One region of the Proteiniborus sp. genome, then DNA from elsewhere that is predicted to be linked to it. Evidence: riboswitches for the same ligand, from Rfam matches in the RefSeq annotation. Region 1 holds a riboswitch; each other region holds the start of a gene.

Region 1 (3,190 bases):
CCTACGCCTCCATCAACGGCCTTTATAGCTTCAAAAACCTGATCTGGTGTAGGTGATGTAAATACTTCACCAGCTACTGCTCCGTCTAACATGCCTGTTCCTACATATCCTCCGTGAGATGGCTCATGCCCACTTCCTCCACCACTTACCAAACCTACTTTACCTTTTATTGGTGAATCTTTTCTAACTAGTACATTGAAACCTTCTACTCTTTTCACATACTCAGGATAAGCTGCAACTATACCTTGAAGCATTTCTTCTACTACGCTTTCTCTGTCATTAATAATCTTCTTCACTACATCACTTCCTTTCAATAATTAAATTTACTAATAAAAACGCCTTTCTTTTAATTTGATTAATTTCCTAAGCCTTCACATAGCTTATAAATTCAGACTCTATGTTGTATTACATATATATTTTTAAGAACTTAAATTATGACAAGCCTTATAACTTTTTTGTTATGCAAAAAACCGCACTTATCTAGCCTTATGTTTTCATAAGTTAGATAGCGCGGTTCTCCAAATCTCCATTAAATATTTAATTAATATTATCTGTCCATTTGCTTATACTATAAATATGCCTCTCGTTCTAATTATATGCACAAGCCTTCAAATTTTTTATATATTATAGTTTCCTTAATAAAATAAACATTTTAAGCTGTTTCAGTGTGACTTCTCTTTCTTCTAGCATAGATTCTCTTCTAAAAAACCCAACACTTGACTGAGAGCCTCTATTGTTGCAAGTTTTTTCATATCATTATCAAATAAATGTCCTTCATTCTTAACAGTTATTAGCTTGTTATTTATTCCATATTCCTCTAACTTTTCTGCCATCTTAACCGATTGTTCATATGGCACATCAGTGTCCTTATCTCCGTGAATCAAAAGAGTAGGTGGAAAATCTGAACTTACATTATATATTGGACAAAAAGGTATTATCTTTTCTTTTTGAAATAATGTGTGATACCCACTTACTTCTTTTGTCCATATCCCTTTTTGTCTACAATATAAATAATATATAAATCTTTCTCTAAAACCCTGTGTTATAGCTTCATTGTTTATTACACCATAGGCTTCTTCTCTGGTAACTAAGGGCATTTTGCAGTAATACTCACTAGGCATACCATACCATTCTGCAAGTATGTCTCCATATCCGTAGAAAGATACTATTGAACTAGGTTTTTCTTCAAAAGTTCCAGAAAGTAAACCCAAATAAGCTCCAGCAGAACTTCCTACTACTACAATTTTATTGGGATTGATATTCAGTAAAACTGGTCCCTTTTCATCTAGCATATTATATGCCGAAAAAATTGTAAAGGTGGTATATTTTATGTATCCTACTTTTAATTGTATTAGTAAATCATCAGTTAATTTGATAAACAATTTCCGCATGCCATGGGGATAACATGCTGCTTGGGCAAGGATCGCTATCATAAGTACAGTCTTTAGCTTGCAGATGAGGACTTTGTTATAAAAAGACTTCTACGAAATCTACTTGACTTCGCATATGCCCTAAGACATTTCTATGGAGATATGATTGCGTCTAGATTTGGTCAGTTGCTAACAGAACATCTTACTATAGCAGCTTTATTGGTTGAGATGAAATTTGATTTTTAAATTGAGGTATGTCTATTATTAATTATGATTTGTCATAACATTAGAACATTAAGTTAAAATATATGATATAATTATTATTGATAATTTTATATAACTAAAAAATTCTACGAGATTGTGTTCCTACAGGCACTAGCTGCTACGGAAGCAATCCTATAGGGTATAATTGGAAACGATTATGCCTCCCTTTTGGAAAGTAGATAACTAATAAGCCAATCAATTCTTAATGGTTGACTCTGTATGTTACGGTTTCTAAAAGGAAGCCGTTTTTTTATTGCGGCTCTATATATTATTATACTAACTTTAAGGAGGAGTTTACTATGAGAAAAGAAACAAAATTATTCTCAACAATCAGTTTATTAATTGCTTTTTTAATGATGTTTTCAGTAATTTCTTTTGCTGACTCTACAGAAGGTGTTAAAGAAACTGAACAACCTCAATTCAATGAATGGGTACATAAGGGATGGTCACGTCTATACGAAAATGATACGTTTAATCCTGACAAAGCACTATCCAGAGTAGAATTTGTAGCTTTGATTAATAGCTTGTTTAATTTTAAAGAAACTGCAGCTATAAATTTTACTGATATACCAGAACAAGCTAACTATTACAAAGAAGTAGCTAAAGCTTTTAAAGCAGAATATGTTGTTGGAAAAGGTAACGACGTTTTTAGTCCTGATGCAGAAATTACTAAGGCAGAAGCTTATATGATGTTAGCAAGAGCATTAAAGTTAAATGTACAACAGGAAGCAGACAAGCTTTTACAGTTTAATGACTCTAAAGAAGTGCCAAAATGGGCAATAGGTGCTGTCGAAGCCTTATCCCAAAAGGGTTGGATAAATGATAAAAATAAAGTAAAACCTCTAGATAAAGTATTAGGTTCTGAAGCAGTTGTATTATTAGAAAAAGCTGTTGCCTCTAAGCCTGAAGAAGCCACAAAAGATGCTGAAGAAAGCATAACAAGCGAAGAGCCTTCTAAAGGTAATGGAAAATCTCCACTTTCATTTAAAGGAGCTTATTTTACATCAATTGTAGATAATAAATCCGTAGATTTAGCTAAGTTAGATGAAGGACTAAAAAACAATGAAAATATTATTATTAAATTAGAATTTGATCGTGGTATTGTCCGTGATAATTGGGAAAATAATCAGAAACAAATATTGCTTAAAGATAATGACGATCAAGAAGTATTAAATGAAGTATTTAGAATTAATGGTGTAGATAATGAAAAATCATATATATTTATTAAACCACTAACTGCTCTTGAAGCAGGTAAAAACTATAAAATTATTATGAGCAAGGATTTAAAAGCTAACAATGGTAGTTCCCTTGGTGAAGAAATAGTGGTTACTTTTTCAGTTCAGTAAAATACAGGGGGAGCTTGCTTCCCCTGTATTTTTATCATTATTAACTAGATAGGAGGCAAAAATGAAAAACAATAGACAATTTTATAAGATAATTATGCTTGTTTCAATACTCTTCTTTGTATCTATTGTCTCAGTTTATTCCAGCGAAGACGGAAAATCTATCCATTTAGACCTAGTAGAATCTATTCCTTCTAATGGAGAAGAATCAGT
Region 2 (3,190 bases), on a different contig from region 1:
GCTTAGGGAAAACAGCACCAAATCCAGTTTTAACCACCATTAAATATTTTAAAGATGAATATATTGAGCATATAGTAAATAAAAGATGTCCTGCTGGAGTATGTAAAAATCTAACTAGCTATTATATAGACAAAGAAAAATGTATAGGATGTGGCTTATGTGCTAAGAAGTGTCCTGTAGATGCTATTACTGGCAATAGGAAAGAACCTCATACCATAGATAAGGATAAATGCATTAAATGTGGTACTTGTTTTACTAATTGTGCAGTTGGTGCAGTAAAGACTGGAGGTGCTCTAGTTGAAGCTTAAAATAAATGGAAACTATTATGAAGGCAAAGCAGGAGAAACACTTATGGAATTAGCCAAAAGAAACAATATAAATATTCCTAGTCTTTGTCATAAAAAAGGATTTGAGGGATTAGGAAGATGTAGATTATGTCTTGTGGAAGTAAAAGAAGGACATAGGACAAAAGTCGTTTCTTCATGCGTATATCCAATTAAAGATGGCGTAGAGGTAATAACCAACTCTGATAAGATATTAAAAATGAGAAAAAATATTATTATGCTTCTACTGTTAAGGACTCCTAATAATGAATATATTAAGAATTTGGCAAAAGAATATGGAGTTGTAGCACCTGAAAGATATATGAATACTGATGAAAAAGAAGACTGCGTTTTATGTGGGTTATGTGTTAAGGCATGTGAAACCATGGGAACCAATGCAATATCAATGGTCAATAGAGGTACAACTAAAAAGGTATCTACTCCTTATGACGATGCTTCAAAGGATTGCATAGGATGTGGAGCCTGTGCAGAGGTCTGTCCTACCAAAGCAATAAGCTTAATAGATAAAGATGGAAAGAGAATAATATGGAATAGAACATTTGATTTAATTAAGTGTTCTAAATGTGGCAGATATTATACAACAAATGAAGCTTTTCATTATGCTAATAATAAGCTGGACATAATAATTGAAGAACCATTATGTGAAGACTGCAAAAGAAAGTTGACAGGTGAGAAGTTCAAGGAAGTTTTTGAAAAACTATAGTTTATTTTAATACCAAGACACTGCGTTGTCTTGGTATTTTTATTTAATGTTTTTTAAGTTGACAACTTACTAACAAAAAAGAGGAGATTTAAGAGTTATATAGAAAGTATTTATAGAAAATATTTATGGATATTATTAATATAGCAATTGAAAGTTTCCGAGTTATTTTACCTAAGTTATATTTAATATGGTGGATAACCGTTAGGTATAAATAGAAATATTTATGCCTCCCGTATTTGGAAAGGAAACAGCGAGCAAACCAGCTTTATAATTCTTTGATTATTGGCTAGTGAGTAGTTTCCTTTTGAAACTACTTTTTTTGTGCTTATAAAAATAAACGAGGAGATTACATGGGAAAAAAATATTTGGTTTTATTATTTATAATAATTTTACTTGTCTGTGTAGTTAGTTTGACTTTTATATATTCTAAAGATGTAAGGGAAGTCCAGATAATTAAAGGATCTGAAGATAAAACAAATGGCTATGCCATATATACTGAAGATGGAGACGTCTTATATACTGAAAATTTAGAAGTAAGTAATTCTATTTTAAATAATGTAATAGTTAAGTGTAATGATTTTACTGTGAAAAACCCTATAGGAATAGTTGATAACCCTCCAAATAAAAGTATTACTGATATAAAGGATATGGTTTTAAAGTCTTTAGAATCAAATGATAGCATTCTAATAATATATATTGATGGTTTAGGATATGAACTCTACGAGGAATCTATCAATCTAGGATACTTGCCTTATATATCTACATTAGAAAAGGGAGCTAAAGCACTTACTGTATATCCGTCAATAACAGATGTAACATTTACGTCTATGGTAACTGGAGAAACGCCAAAATATACAGGGATACATAGTAGAGATAAAAAGAAATTAGAGGTTGATACCATATTCGACATAGCTTCACAGCAAGGAAAGAGCTCAAAGATAATCGAAGGTAATATGAGAATAGTCATTGATGAAGTTGAGACTGTTTTAAATATAGATGAAAACAAAAATGATACTATTGATGATGAGATTTATGAAACTGCAATGATAGAATTAGAAAATCCAACAGATGTACTTTTAGTTCATTTTCATTCATATGATGATTTTGGACATAAGTATGGACCTGACTCTACACAAGCTTTAAAACAGCTTAAAGTATTGGATTCTTATGTAGAGAATATGGTAAGTAAATTTTCAGGAAAAGTAATAATAACGTCAGACCATGGTATGCATAATGTAGGGAATGGAGGAGAACATGGTACCTTTTTATCTTTAGATATGTTTATACCCATAATAGTCAAAGAATAATTTTAAAATAAAGTAGGGATGGACTATGAAGAGATTTTTAAATAGATTTTCAATGTTTGATTTAGTGATCATAGCATTGACTTCGGCTTTAGGTATAGCAATAAAGCCCATAATAGTGCCTTTAATACACATAATAACTGGTCCGCTTTTTATTCCCGGCGGTGCAGCAGCAGGCGGTTTTTATATGCTATGGCTGGTTTTAGGTATAGGCATAACAGGAAAGATAGGTACAGGAACTCTTATAGGATTCATACAAGCTTTACTAGTTATTATAACAGGTGCATATGGTACACATGGAGCAATTAGCATTATTACATATACTTTACCTGGAGTTATGGTTGATGTTGGAGCAAAATTAGCAAGAGAAAGATTTTTTAGTACAACAGTATTTTTTATTCTTGGATTGATAGCTAATGTTTCTGGAACATTTTTGTCTTCATTAGCATTTTTTAGACTGCCATTAATTCCATTACTTTTATCATTAAGTGCAGCATCATTATCAGGTGGGCTTGGGGGTCTTATAGCATACAAAATTGCCAAAGAGTTGAGAAAGACAAATATTATAAATAACACAAATAGGCAAGGTGATGTCAGTGAAAAATAAAAGTGTTATATTCGTAATTGTATTATTAGCAATTGCAACACTTGTTTTAGCCTTTTTAAACAAAGGAAGTATAGATGTAAGTGGTTATGAAGGAACTGTAAAATTTATATCAGGAGAAAATTCAATAGAGTTGAGTTTTGAAGAAATTACTAGCTTAGATTATGAAGAATTCAGTGCAGTTGAAGATACTTCTAGCTCTGGACCTGCTGCACGTAAATATAAAGGAGTATTG
Region 3 (3,190 bases), on a different contig from region 1:
ACATCTGAGCAGCAATGATTAGTACTGCGTTAATGCCTGAACCAGTAATAAGTTGCCCCATTTTTACAAATTGAAATACTAAAGCAATTGCTAATAGTATAGCTGTTCTTGTTAATGTTTTTGTTTTCTTATTCATATATATCACCTAATATCTTTCTCGCTTTATATAATGAGTGTGTAGTAGGTGGTGAGCCTTATGTCCGTTAGCTTTCCCTAGGTATTCATCATATAAAGCTTTAATTTCTGGATTATTATGAGATTTTCTTAAAGGCATTTCTCTATCAATAGTATATAATCCCTGTGCTCTTTGCCTGCACACTTCATCTGTCTTATCCTTATCCATAATAATTGGCTGTCCTCCGCCGTTTATACAACCTCCTGGGCATCCCATTATCTCTATGAAATGATAATTAGCTTCTTCATTTCTAATTCTATCTAGAAGTCTACCTGCGTTACCTGTACCATGAGCAACAGCCACCTTTACATCAAGATCTCCTATCTTTACAGTAGCTTCCTTAATGCCCTCAAGTCCTCTTACTGGAGCATACTCTATTTCTTTTAAATCTTGTCCTGTCAATATATCAGCTACAGTTCTCAAAGCTGCTTCCATAACGCCACCTGTAGCACCAAATATTACTGCAGCACCTGTAGATTCTCCCATAACCTTATCGAAGCTTTGGTTTTCTAAGGATTTAAAGTCTATTCTAGCTTCCTTTATCATCTTGGCTAGCTCTCTAGTTGTAATAACTGCGTCCACATCCTTGAATCCGTTTACAGATAGTTCTTCTCTTGCAGATTCATATTTTTTAGCTGTGCAAGGCATAACAGATACTACAAATATTTTTTTAGAATCTATGCCCATTTTCTCTGCATAATAAGATTTGGTCAATGCCCCAAGCATTTGGTGAGGAGATTTACAACTTGACAAATTATCTAGAAAATCATTGTGATAATGTTCACAATATTTTATCCAGCCTGGTGAACAAGATGTAATCATTGGAAGTTTTCCACCATTCTTTATTCTGCCTAATAGCTCAGTACCTTCTTCAATAATTGTTAGGTCTGCTGCAAAATCTGTATCAAATACTCTATCAAAACCTAATCTTCTAAGTGCAGTTACCATTTTCCCTTCTACATTAGTCCCTACAGGCATACCAAACTCTTCTCCTAAAGCAACTCTAACTGCAGGAGCAGTCTGGACAACAACATACGTATCATTATTTTCTAGGGCATCCCATATTTTATTCCTATCATCCTTCTCTCTTAATGCGCCAACAGGGCACACCTTTATACATTGGCCACAATTTATACAAGCAACCTCTGACAAGCTTTTGTTAAAAGGAGCAGATACTACTGTTTTAATTCCTCTCCCAGCAAAATCTATCACAGCTGTTCCCTGAACACTTTTACATACGCTTATACATCTTCCACAAAGTATGCATTTGTTTGGATCTCTCACTATTGAAGGTGACATCTGGTCAATATCATAAACATTTTTTTCTCCCTGATATTCCAGCCCATCTACTCCCATTTCTTCAGCAAGCTTTTGAAGTTCACAGTTAAGATTTCTGGAACAAGTGAGGCACTCTCTCTCGTGCCTTGCAAGAATGAGCTTAAGAATTGTTGCTCTAGCTTCTCTAACTTTTTTTGAGGCTGTTTTAACTTCCATACCTTCTGAAACAGGTAAAATACAGGATGCTTGGAGAGTCCTGGCCCCTTTCACTTCTACAACGCACATTCTACAAGCACCAACTTCATTGATTCCCTTCAGGAAACAAAGGGTTGGTATATGGATGCTTAATCCTCTAGCAGCTTCTAAAACGGTTGTCCCCTTTGGTACTTGAGTCTTGATACCATCAATCGTAATGTTAACGTTTTCCATAACATTTGTCCCCCTATAATAAATATTGAATTATATAAAAAAGGCTCCTAAAAAGAATTATAAGGTAGCCTTTTTTGAGCCACTGCATAAGAGCGACTTGCACGAAATCAAAGATTTCTGCAATCTGCTTAAAGCTCATTCATAGAAAGTTCTTTTATATGAGATAATAAAGTAAAGCTTCCCTTTTCATTATAAAAAAGCTCCTTCTAAAAGGAGTTTTTTGTAATAGTAAACAAACCAATAGTTGTATAACAATATCGGTAGTTAAATATGGCTCCTTTCCAAACACGGGAGGCATGAATATTTCTATTCATACCCATAGGTTTATATTCCATAGACAATTGTCTTTAGGATTATAAACTCGGAATTATTCTATTATTATATAAATAATAATTTATTGTGATATTTGTGTCAATAGATTTTATTTCTTTTTAGATTTATATCTTAAGCTACTATCAAGTATACTTTTTCTTACTCTAATACTTTCGGGAGTAATCTCTAGTAGCTCATCTGCTTCAATAAACTCTAATGCTTCCTCTAGGCTCATAACATTAGGTGGTGAAAGTCTTAGAGCATCGTCTGTGCCTGATGCTCGAGTGTTTGTAAGTTGTTTTTTCTTACATACATTTACTTCTATATCATCAGACTTTGCATTTTGACCTACTACCATACCTTCATATACTTTAGTTCCTGGTGTAATAAATAAGGTTCCTCTTTCTTGTGCTGCATATAACCCATATGTTACAGCTTCTCCAGATTCAAAAGCTACTAATGAGCCTTGAGGTCTTCTTGGAATATCTCCTTTATATGGCTGATATCCTTCAAATACTGAATTTAATATACCATTACCTCTAGTGTCAGTCATAAATTCTGAACGATACCCTATAAGCCCTCTAGCAGGTATTAAAAATTCTAATCTAGTATATCCTCCAGTAGGCTGTGTCATAGTAACTAGCTCTCCTTTTCTTTGTCCAAGTTTTTCTATGACTGAACCAACAAATTCTTCTGGCACATCTATAGTAACTTTTTCTATAGGTTCATGTTTCTTTCCCTCAATAGTTCTAAATAAAACCTCTGGTTTTGAAACTTGAAATTCATAGCCTTCTCTTCTCATAGTTTCTATTAAAATAGAAAGATGAAGCTCTCCTCTTCCTGATACTTTAAATGAATCTGTTAAGTCGGTTTCTTCTACTCTTAAGCTTACATCAGTATTGAGTTCTTTAAATAGTCTTTCTCTAACCTGTCTTGATGTTACAAACTTTCCTTCTTGACCTGCAAAAGGACTATTGTTAACTGAAAATGTCATAG

Evidence for each region. A riboswitch is a leader RNA that binds a small molecule or an ion and turns the genes downstream of it on or off. The one in region 1 is predicted to bind molybdenum cofactor.
Region 2: linked by a shared signal. The riboswitch ahead of ABV008_RS07015 (alkaline phosphatase family protein) and the one ahead of ABV008_RS14925 (S-layer homology domain-containing protein) in region 1 are both predicted to bind molybdenum cofactor.
Region 3: linked by a shared signal. The riboswitch ahead of ABV008_RS12830 (NADH-dependent [FeFe] hydrogenase, group A6) and the one ahead of ABV008_RS14925 (S-layer homology domain-containing protein) in region 1 are both predicted to bind molybdenum cofactor.

What each region holds. Positions count from the first base shown of each region.
Region 1 is NZ_JAWRHZ010000065.1:58,324-61,513, reverse strand. Features, by position in the region: gene dhaK (dihydroxyacetone kinase subunit DhaK) at 1-296, opposite strand, end outside; gene ABV008_RS14930 (prolyl oligopeptidase family serine peptidase) at 684-1,391, opposite strand; molybdenum cofactor riboswitch at 1,709-1,831, shown strand; gene ABV008_RS14925 (S-layer homology domain-containing protein) at 1,934-2,980, shown strand; gene ABV008_RS14920 (Ig-like domain-containing domain) at 3,042-3,190, shown strand, end outside.
Region 2 is NZ_JAWRHZ010000036.1:78,147-81,336, forward strand. Features, by position in the region: gene ABV008_RS07005 (NADH-ubiquinone oxidoreductase-F iron-sulfur binding region domain-containing protein) at 1-308, shown strand, start outside; gene ABV008_RS07010 (2Fe-2S iron-sulfur cluster-binding protein) at 298-1,047, shown strand; molybdenum cofactor riboswitch at 1,191-1,310, shown strand; gene ABV008_RS07015 (alkaline phosphatase family protein) at 1,398-2,354, shown strand; gene ABV008_RS07020 (ECF transporter S component) at 2,380-2,958, shown strand; gene ABV008_RS07025 (molybdopterin-dependent oxidoreductase) at 2,948-3,190, shown strand, end outside.
Region 3 is NZ_JAWRHZ010000060.1:65,273-68,462, reverse strand. Features, by position in the region: gene ABV008_RS12835 (ECF transporter S component) at 1-136, opposite strand, end outside; gene ABV008_RS12830 (NADH-dependent [FeFe] hydrogenase, group A6) at 146-1,882, opposite strand; molybdenum cofactor riboswitch at 2,143-2,261, opposite strand; gene typA (translational GTPase TypA) at 2,304-3,190, opposite strand, start outside.